DNA from 3 places in the Romboutsia sp. 1001285H_161024_C4 genome. Region 2 is predicted to be linked to each of the others. Evidence: riboswitches for the same ligand, from Rfam matches in the RefSeq annotation. Region 2 holds a riboswitch; each other region holds the start of a gene.
The links. A riboswitch is a leader RNA that binds a small molecule or an ion and turns the genes downstream of it on or off. The one in region 2 is predicted to bind cyclic di-GMP.

Region 1: it holds a riboswitch for cyclic di-GMP, as region 2 does, so the genes downstream of both, I1959_RS08620 (NPCBM/NEW2 domain-containing protein) here and I1959_RS03680 (cell wall-binding repeat-containing protein) in region 2, are expected to answer to the same signal.
Region 3: it holds a riboswitch for cyclic di-GMP, as region 2 does, so the genes downstream of both, I1959_RS11160 (SpaA isopeptide-forming pilin-related protein) here and I1959_RS03680 (cell wall-binding repeat-containing protein) in region 2, are expected to answer to the same signal.

The regions. Positions count from the first base shown of each region.
Region 1 covers NZ_JADNAJ010000004.1:95,042-98,333, forward strand. The annotation lists gene I1959_RS08620 (NPCBM/NEW2 domain-containing protein) at 1-2,119, opposite strand, end outside; cyclic di-GMP riboswitch class I at 2,330-2,416, opposite strand; gene I1959_RS08625 (SagB/ThcOx family dehydrogenase) at 2,675-3,292, shown strand, end outside.
Region 2 covers NZ_JADNAJ010000002.1:25,233-28,524, forward strand. The annotation lists gene I1959_RS03670 (cell wall-binding repeat-containing protein) at 1-813, shown strand, start outside; gene I1959_RS03675 (hypothetical protein) at 1,011-1,259, shown strand; cyclic di-GMP riboswitch class II at 1,494-1,577, shown strand; gene I1959_RS03680 (cell wall-binding repeat-containing protein) at 1,647-3,292, shown strand, end outside.
Region 3 covers NZ_JADNAJ010000006.1:88,379-91,670, forward strand. The annotation lists gene I1959_RS11160 (SpaA isopeptide-forming pilin-related protein) at 1-1,345, opposite strand, end outside; cyclic di-GMP riboswitch class II at 1,418-1,501, opposite strand; cyclic di-GMP riboswitch class II at 1,651-1,734, opposite strand; cyclic di-GMP riboswitch class II at 1,884-1,966, opposite strand; gene I1959_RS11165 (tetratricopeptide repeat protein) at 2,063-3,205, opposite strand.

The sequences.
Region 1 (3,292 bases), on a different contig from region 2:
GAACTCTTGCATTGTATAAGTCCTCTTTAAAGTCTTCAAAGAATGGGTGTGTACTACATTCGTTCTCTAAAGCTTTTAATTTATCAACTGTATCAAACTCTTCACTTACTTTAGACATAGTATCATCAGTGAATAACCTTTGTATTTTATCTAGAGTTTGGTCTTGTTTATATAATCCGAACTCTGACGCTAAAGCCCAACCTTCATATCCTTGCTTATAAACAAACTTAACTCTTCTAGCTTGAGTTGGATTAAACTTTATAGATATAGAGTCTCCAGTTCTTGAAGCACTACCACTAGTTACTTTAGTAAATGTGTCTCCTTCACTAGTCTTAGAAGTATAGATATCGAACTTCTCTGCGAAACCTCTATCTCTCGGAGAATAATATACTATTCTATCTAAAGTTCTTATTTGGTCTAAAGTCATTATAACTTCGTTTGTATGAGTTTCGCTATTTCTAGCATCAGAATGCCAATTAGTGTTAGGATCACCATCTATAGCTTTATCTATAGTTTGATTTGACCAATGTCTACCGTTAGTAGTTATATTCTTTATATGACTATTATCTATCTTATAAGTCTTATCATACTCTGCTAACTCTGGAGTTCCAAAAGCTTTAAACTTCGAAACTTTAGCATCTGCATAAGTTACCTCGTTACCTTCTAATACAAGTTTAGCATCATCTAAATCTTCTTTGAACTTACTGTATAAAGGATGTGCCTTCGCTTCATTCTCTAAAGCAGTAAGTTTCTCTAAAGTCCCAAAATCAGGGTTTACTGTATTCTTATTACTGTCTGTAAATAGTTTATCCATTTTCTCTGATAAAGCATCTTCTTTATAGAACCTAGCTTCTGATATGAATGGTCTATTTTCATGGCACTCTTTAAATACAAACTTCAGTCTCTTAAAGTTTGTTGGGTTAAATTTAAATTGCATGAAGTCTTTAGTAACTTCTGCAGTACCGCTAGAAACTAATTTGAATGTATCCCCTTGAGAAGTTTCTGAAGCATATATTTCATACTTAGTAGGAAATCCTTTTTGATTTCCGCTTCTAGGTAATAATGCTATTCTATCAAGTTGTTCTATTTCATCAAAAGTGAATACCACTTCATTAGTGAAACCATTACCATTGCTTCTGTTTGTTTCCCAATGTGTATTAGGGTCACCATCATACATATATTCTATTTTTGTTGTAGAGTAAGTTCCACCATTTACTTGTGTATTAACGATGTGGTCTTTACCTAACATAAACTTGTCATCATAAGCTTTTTGGTTTTCAGTTCCATACCCTAATAACTTAGATACTTTAGTTTCAATAAAGTTAACCTCTTTGTTCTCTAGAACAAGTCTTGCATTATCTATATATTCTTTAAAGCTATCGCGGAATGGATGTCCTTCAGTTTCTTTCTCTAAAGTGTTTAATGCTTCAGGAGTTGCAAACTCTTTACTTACTTCATTCATGTTTGCATTAGTAAATAATCTTTCCATCTTATCTAGAATTCTATCCTCTTTATAGAACCAAAACTCTGCGGCACTTGCCCACTCGTCATGTGCTTCTACGAATTTGAATTTAACTCTCTTTGCTCTTACAGTATCAAATTTAAATTCAACCATTCCACCTGTAACTTTACTTCCTTCTATTTTTCCTGCTAGTTTAAAATCTTCACCTATTTCACTCTCTGAAACATATATCTCTGCACTAGTAGGATATCCTTTACCTTTAGCCCCGTCTTGTCTTGTAGCATAAGCTAATCTATTTATCTCGGCTATATCTTTAAACTCCACAATTACTTCATTTTTAAATTCATTTGTATTTCTAGTGTATGTTTCCCAATGTGTATTAAGTTTTCCATCTATAGCATTTTCTATCTTAGTTCCTGGGTAACTTCTTCCATTGTTTGTTATAGACTGTATCTCAACTCTATAAAGTTCATTATACTTAGCGAAGTTAGGATTGTTCTTAATTTTAAAATCACTAACTGTCATACTTTTAGAAACTTGTTCCTCTATCGCTAATGCTTTTTCCTTTATTACTTCGTTAGCAAAAACATTTAAAGCAGGTGTGCTGTTTGTTGCTATAACAGATATGGCCAATATTGATGCTATCTTTTTCTTCATAATATTCTCCCTCTTATATTATATGAATTTACAATAACTAAATATTTTACCCCAAATTTCAAAATATAGTCTTGCTATAGAGCTATAGTTGTTTTTATTAAATAAAAAACTACCCTTTATAAAGGGTAGTTGCCATCTAAAGTAAACATTATAAAACAATCTTACAATTATATCATAAGATAACTCTATAAAAACAAAGAATATCAATTCTTTGGCAACTGGCTGGCATAGTCTAATTTTACCTTAGCCCCTTTAGCTTTGCGTCGCTAGATTTCTCTAGGTTTGCTAATATGTAATTTTTAGTCATCTATATTAATTATACATAATTTTTTATAAATTAAAATAGTTTTTTTTAATTTAAAATAATTTTAATATATTTTTGAATATATTCTATTAAAGCAAATATTAATTATTACTACACAAAAATATTTATTAATTTTTATCTGTAATTAAGCTTCTAATATGAAATTTTTACCATTTAGGCTTTTTCCACTTATATTTATATATATGGTATAATAAGTGTAAAAATTTATACATTTTAATAAGGAGACATCTATGGATAAAATTGCACAAAACAGAGAATTTTTCAAAGCTGATTTTGAAATACTAAAACAGATAAAAACGGATAAACAAAAAGGAATACCCGCTCCTTCTTTCCAAAAAGAATATGATTCAAATTCTAATTTAATAGAGTTACCTCCTGTAAGCAAAGACATTTTAGTTAAACCTAACGTACTAGATTGTATAAATGATAGAAGAAGTATAAGAAAATATAGTGATGAAAAAATAAATTTATCTGAACTTTCGTATTTACTATGGGCTACTCAAGGAATCCAAACTGTAAAAGATAAATTTAGTGCCTTAAGAACTGTACCTTCTGCTGGTTGCACTCACCCATTTGAAACATATTTAATAATAAATAATGTTGATGGTTTAAAGAGTGGAGTTTACAGATATTTACCTTTAGAACATAAACTTTTATTTATAAAGACTTTAAGCAATATAGATGATGAAATAGATAAAGCAACTCCAAACCAACCTTTTGTTCAAGGTTTCGTATCTAAAAGTGCCGTTGTGTTTGCTTGGAGTTGTATTCCATATAGAAGTGAACATAGATTTAGTATAACTGCTCATAAGAAAATACTTATAGATATTGGACATGTTTGCCAGAAT
Region 2 (3,292 bases):
TTAGCAGCTAAAGAAAAAGCTCCAATATTATTATCTCAAAAAGCAGGAGTAACTCCTGAAGTAGAAGCTGAAATGTTAAGAGTTCTTGGAATAAATGGATTAGCAGGAAAGACTATATACATAGTAGGTGGAGAGAGCCAAATATCTAAAGAAGCTGAAGCAAAATTAGCTAAATTAGGAACAAAAGTAGAAAGAATATCAGGAGATGACAGATATGCTACATCTTTAGCTATAGCTGAAAAAGTTGTAGAGGGAGAAAAAGCAGGAGCTGAAAAGCCTGCATTCGTAGTTGGTGGAAACGGTGAAGTAGATGCAATGAGTATAGCCGCATATGCTGCACAAACAAAATCTCCAATAGTAGTAACAAATAAAGCTGCTATAACTAAAGAAGCTAAAGAATTTATGGCTAAGAGAGATATGACAATAGTTGGTGGAACTAGTTCAGTATCTGATGAAGTTAAAGCTGAATTAGACGCTATGGATGATGTTAAAAACAATGTAGAAAGATTATCAGGAGCTGATAGACAAGGAACTAACGCTGCTGTTATAAACAAGTTCTATAATGATAAGACTACAAATGCATTTGTAGCTAAAGATGGATACGGAGTAGGAAAGAGCCATTTAATAGATGCTTTAACTGCAGCTCCTTTAGCAGGAAGCCAAAATGCTCCAATAGTATTAGCTACAAATAACTTATCAGTAGATCAAAAAGAAACTGCTGAATTAAAGTTAACAGGTGTTAAGAAGATAGTTCAAATAGGACAAGGAATAGCAAACACTGTAATAGAAAAGATAGTTGAAATAGTAAAATAATTAAAGTGTTAATATAGATAGAACCTACCTCATGAGAGGTAGGTTTTTTATTATAAAGCCTAAACAATAAATTAAATAACTGTTATGATATAATATATTCAATTAAATAATGTAACACAAAAGGGATTATATAAGGAAAAATTAAATGAGGGAAAAAGTATTACCTAGAAGAAAAAGATAATCCAAAAGCAAGTAACATGAAATTGGGATTAGAAGAAATAGTGATAGATGATGTAGTAGTTGGAGATAAGGTAACTACTATAAAAGGAAAGAATTTTACAGATAGTAGTCATGTGTACGTAAATGATAAGAAAGTAGAAACTAAAAGAATAGATTATGATACTTTAGAGATTGATAATGTAGATGGTATAAAAAAAGTATGTGTCAAGCAACTTGGTAGATATGATGGAGAACTTGGAAGCACAAATGAATATATCGTTAAATAAAAGAGCCTTAAATGGGCTCTTTTTTAATGAGTATAATGTAATATAATTAATTAGCATTAAAATAAAAATTAGGGGTACATATTTAGTATTATTAATGAAATAGTCGAATAAAATAAATAAATAATGTCGAAAAATAAGCGAAAATGTCGCTTGAAATAGGTTGATATCGAAATTATTATGAAATATAATGAATATGAATAAAAATTATTTATTAATAAAATAAATTTATTGTGAATCATATGCAGAAACGTTGAAATATAATCTGTACATGGGCACTTAGATTATATGGAGTTAGTAGTGCAACCGGCTAAATTTGATTCTAGGGGTATATCTAGAAATATTTTTAGTCTATTTTTATGAAAAAATATAAAAATAAGGAGATTAAAAATGAATAAACAAGCAGTAAAGTTTATTAAAACAAAAAAAGCATTAGCAATAGGGTTAACAGCTAGTATAGTATCTACAACATTAGCACCAACATTTGCAGATACAACTAAAGATAAAGTGTTAGCAGGGAATGACAGATACAAAACAGCAACAGCCGTATCTAATGAAGGATGGAAAAGTGCTAAAGAAGTAGTAATAGTAAATTCTAGTAAAGTAGCAGATGCACTTAGTGCAACACCATTTGCAACTCAAAAAGATGCACCAATACTTTTATCTAAAAAAGACACATTAGGGGAAGATACAAAGGCTGAATTAGCTAGATTAAAAGCAGAAAAAGTATATATAATAGGTGGAGAAAACTCAGTAAGCCCAAAAGTAGTAGAAGAATTAAAAGCTATGAACATAGCTGTTGATAGAATAAAAGGTGAAGATAGATACGATACTTCATTAGAAGTAGCAAAAGCTATAGATAAAGCTAAAAATATAGAAGAAGTAACAGTAGTAAGTGGAAATAAAGGACTTCCAGATGCTATAAGTGTAGCACCAGCAGTAGGGGATAAAAATATGCCAGTGATACTATCATCTACAGATAGCCTTGGAAAAAGTGAAGAATGGATAAAATCTCAAGGAATAAAAAAATCTTATGTAGTAGGTGGAGTAGTTAGCGATAAAGTAATGAACAAACTACCTAATGCAGAAAGAATAGCAGGAGAAGATAGACACGAAACAAATGCAAAAGTTATAGATAAGTTCTACAGTGATGTAGAAGTTGAAAATGTGTTCTATGCTAAAAGTGGAATGGGAAATGAAGATCATTTAGTAGATGCTTTAGCAGTTGGACCATTAGCAGCTAAGAAAGATTCACCAGTTGTAATACTTGGAAACAAATTACATACAGCACAAGAAGATGCAATAGCTAGAAAAAAAGTTAAAGAAATGGTACAAGTAGGACAAGGAATAAATGAAAACTCTAAAAAAGCATTAAAAGACACTCAAATAAGAGAAACTTTTGTAGTTAAGACAGTAGCTGAATTAGAAGAAGCTTTGAAGAAAGCTAATCATCACGATGTTATAGAATTTAGACCAACATCAACAATAACTCAGGATTTAACTATAAATAGTGACAAGCTTTTAGAAGTTAAATTCTTTGGAAAATATAGCGGAAAAATAACTGTTAAAGCTAGTAGATCTACTGTTGTTGTAGACAAAGATGCTACATTAAAAAATATTGTAGTTGAAGGAAGTGGAGTTGTAGTTGAAAACAACGGAACTATAGAAGGATTTAAACCAGCAGGTGATACAGTATTAGAAGGAAATAAACCAAACCCACCATCAACTGGAGGAGGCGGAGGAAGTACAACTCCAAGACCACCACAAGATACAACAAAGCCTCGTGTATTAAAATCAAATACAAATGAAAAAGCAGTAGTATTAGAGTTTAATGAAAATATAAATAGCAATGTAGATGATATATCAAAAGAAATAAGCGTAATATCAAAAAACGATGCTACTAGCAAAACAAGTATAGAGAAAACAGCATATATAAAAGAAAATAAATTAGTAGTATTATTTAGCGAAAAATTAGAACAAGGTAGTACTATAAAAGTAAATGCTGATGCTATAAAAGATGACAGTAACAACAAAAA
Region 3 (3,292 bases), on a different contig from region 2:
TATCATCAACACTATTTCTAGTTCCATTGTATGATAACTTTGCAGTATTTGAGTATGAATCTTCAACATTTGTAATCTTCATGTCGTAACAAACAATATAGTAATCATCTACGTTTCCAAAATTTATAGTTAAATTTCCATTATTAGTGTTTATTTTATCTTTAAATTGATCTGTTACCCACTCAAAGCTTTCATCTTTATTGTATTTACCTATACTTATACTGTCCTTTAAAAGTTCCATTCCTTTAGGTGTAAAGTCATTTAAAGTTACATTTTTAAGATTTGACCTATTTTCATTAATATCTATTCTATATCTTACATTTTCGTTCATAGATGCTACATTTTTACCTTCTGAATTTTTAGCAGAGGTATAACTATACTTACTTATAACATCTTTTGCTTCATTTTTTTGTTTTAATATAACAGTACTATTTAACTTACCATCGCTTTTATTAAATACTGCTGTATTCTTATAAGAACTCAAATTTTGAGTAATCTTTGTCTTATAAGTTACAATATATTTATCTTTAATATTTCCAAAGTTTATACTAAGCCTATTAGATGATTTGCTTATATTTAAGCTATCTGTGACATCTGTTTCTGCGCTATCTCTTTCTATTTTAATTACATTTACAGAACTTGGTATAAGCTCCATTCCTTCAGGCATATTATCTGTTAATACTGCATTTGATATATTTGAAAATTTCTCATTAACATATACTCTATATTGTTGAGTTTTTCCTAGTACTGGATAATATATATTTCCTACCGTATTTCCATCTGAATCTACATGGTCATAATTATTTATAGTTTTAAGAATCTGTCTATCTATTATAGGCTCTGTTTCATTAGATGGTTTTATAGCTATTTCTATGCTAGTAACTGGTTTTCCATCAACCCATACCTCTATCTTCTGATTATCTACTTCTTCCGTTTTATCTGCATATGCTGATACATTAACATATCCTCCTATTGCATCATAAACATCATCCCCAAAAGTTGCTACTACTTTATTACCTTCCATTTGTACACTTTTAAAATGCTCTGGGGGGAATTTAAAGCTAAATCTTTCAAGCCAACTAGGCATTTCAAATTCTATAGTATCACCTGGTTTTATACTCCCTGGACCATATTTAGACTTATACTCTAGTTTAAAATTCAATTTTTCTCCAGGCTCAATCTCTTTTTTATCACATGTTATAGATACTTCTATTGTATCCCCTTGATTATCTGTCTTAACTTCTTCAGCATACGCAAAATGTGTATTAATTAACACATTTATAACCATTAGTACTGACGTAAGTATCGATATTATTTTTTTTCCTAACTTGTATTTATTTTTCAATAAATTTCACCACCCTTTTTAAATCTTTTTATTTTAAAATAAAAAAGACTATTCAAGATAATGATGATTTATTATCTGAATAGTCGGTTGCACTATTAACTCCATATACCTCAAGTGCCCATATACAAGGTATACTTCTTCATTCCTATTTTTAGCTTATATGTATTTATGCCCTTTTAATAATTTTGCTTTGTGTGCATTTATGCTATATAAAATTGTTAGCTTTCATTTGATTTTCATTAATGTCTTATCAATAAACTTTTATTTTAAAATAAAAAAGACTATTCAAGATAATAATGATTTATTATCTGAATAGTCGGTTGCACTATTAACTCCATATACCTCAAGTGCCCATATACAAGGTATACTTCTTCATTCCTATTTTTAGCTTATATGTATTTATGTCCTTTTAATTATTTTAATTTGTTCGCATTTATGCTATATAAAATTGTTAGCTTTCATTTAATTTTCATTAATGTCTTATCAATAAACTTGTATCTTAAAATAAAAAAGACTATTCGAATAATATTTAAATATTATCTGAATAGTCGGTTGCACTATTAACTCCATATACCTCAAGTGCCCATATACAAGGTATACTTCTTCGCTCCTAATTTTAACTTTTGAATATAATTATATAATCTCAGTGATTTATTATACCCTTTAATTTAGTTAAAGTCAATTTTAGATTTTTTATAGTAAATTTTAACTTATTTTTTATCTATATTTATCAAGTTCTCTTAAACATGCCACTGTAATTTCATCTTGTGGATCTAATTCATAAGCTCTTTCTATATAATATATAGCATCATCTATATCACCTTTGTTTAGATATGCCATCCCTAAATTGCATAATATTTCTGGATCTTCTTTTATTTTAGCTGCTTGTTCAAAGTGTTCTATAGCTTTATCTATATTGAACATACTAGCTTCACAAAGGCCTAGTTCAACCATTGTATCTACTTGATGTGGTTTAGTTATAAGTATTTTTTCAAAATATTTCTTAGCTTCTTCAAATTCACCCATATTTTTATAAGCTAATCCTATCATAAATAATAAGTTCCACCAATCAGGATGATCTTGTTCAAGAGGTAATAATTTTTCTAGTCCTTCTTCACATTTTCCTTGGAATACTAAATTATAACCTTCTTCATATTGAACTTTAAAGTCCATCTTTCCTATATTTTCTTGAACCTCTGCCATTAAGTCTGCATCTAACCCTAATTTTTGTGCTTCTTCCCATATAACTCTAGCCTTTAAATATTGACCTTGATTGTAGTAATGGTATCCTAAATGATAGTAAGCTAAAGCAAAGTTTTCATCTAATTGTATAACCATTTCCAACTTTTCTAAGGCTTCTAATAAAAACTTATTCATAGCTTCTTTGTCCATATCTTTTTGATACTGCTTTGCTAGTTCCTGGCAAACTATTGAATAATGATATAATCCATCTATGTCATTTGGATACATACTTATCATAGCTTTTAAGTATATTAACGAATCAGTTATCTCACCAATATCAAAGTATTTTTTAGACATATAGCCCATATATTCTTTTATATTTATATTTACTTTTTTGATAAAAGCATCTAAAAATTTTCTGTATTCTTCATTATACTTAAATTGGCTATCAATACCCATTATATATATCATAGCATCTGCTATAGACATTGTATTTATCTTATCTTGTGCTGTCTTTTCTTTTATTCCTTTAACTAATACCTCATTTTTTATAGGTACATCTAATCCACCCTTAGGTATAGTGTAACCTTCTAAGTTAAATTCTCCACCATGTTTTATAGTTATAAAAGATAATTCTTCTGTTTTCTTTAATAAATACTTTTCTATTTTAAACTTCATTTTTTCCTCCTTTGTAACTTCACATAATAATTTTTAATCTATTAATGTTTATACCCATTAAAAATTTATGTGATATGTTTTCATAAT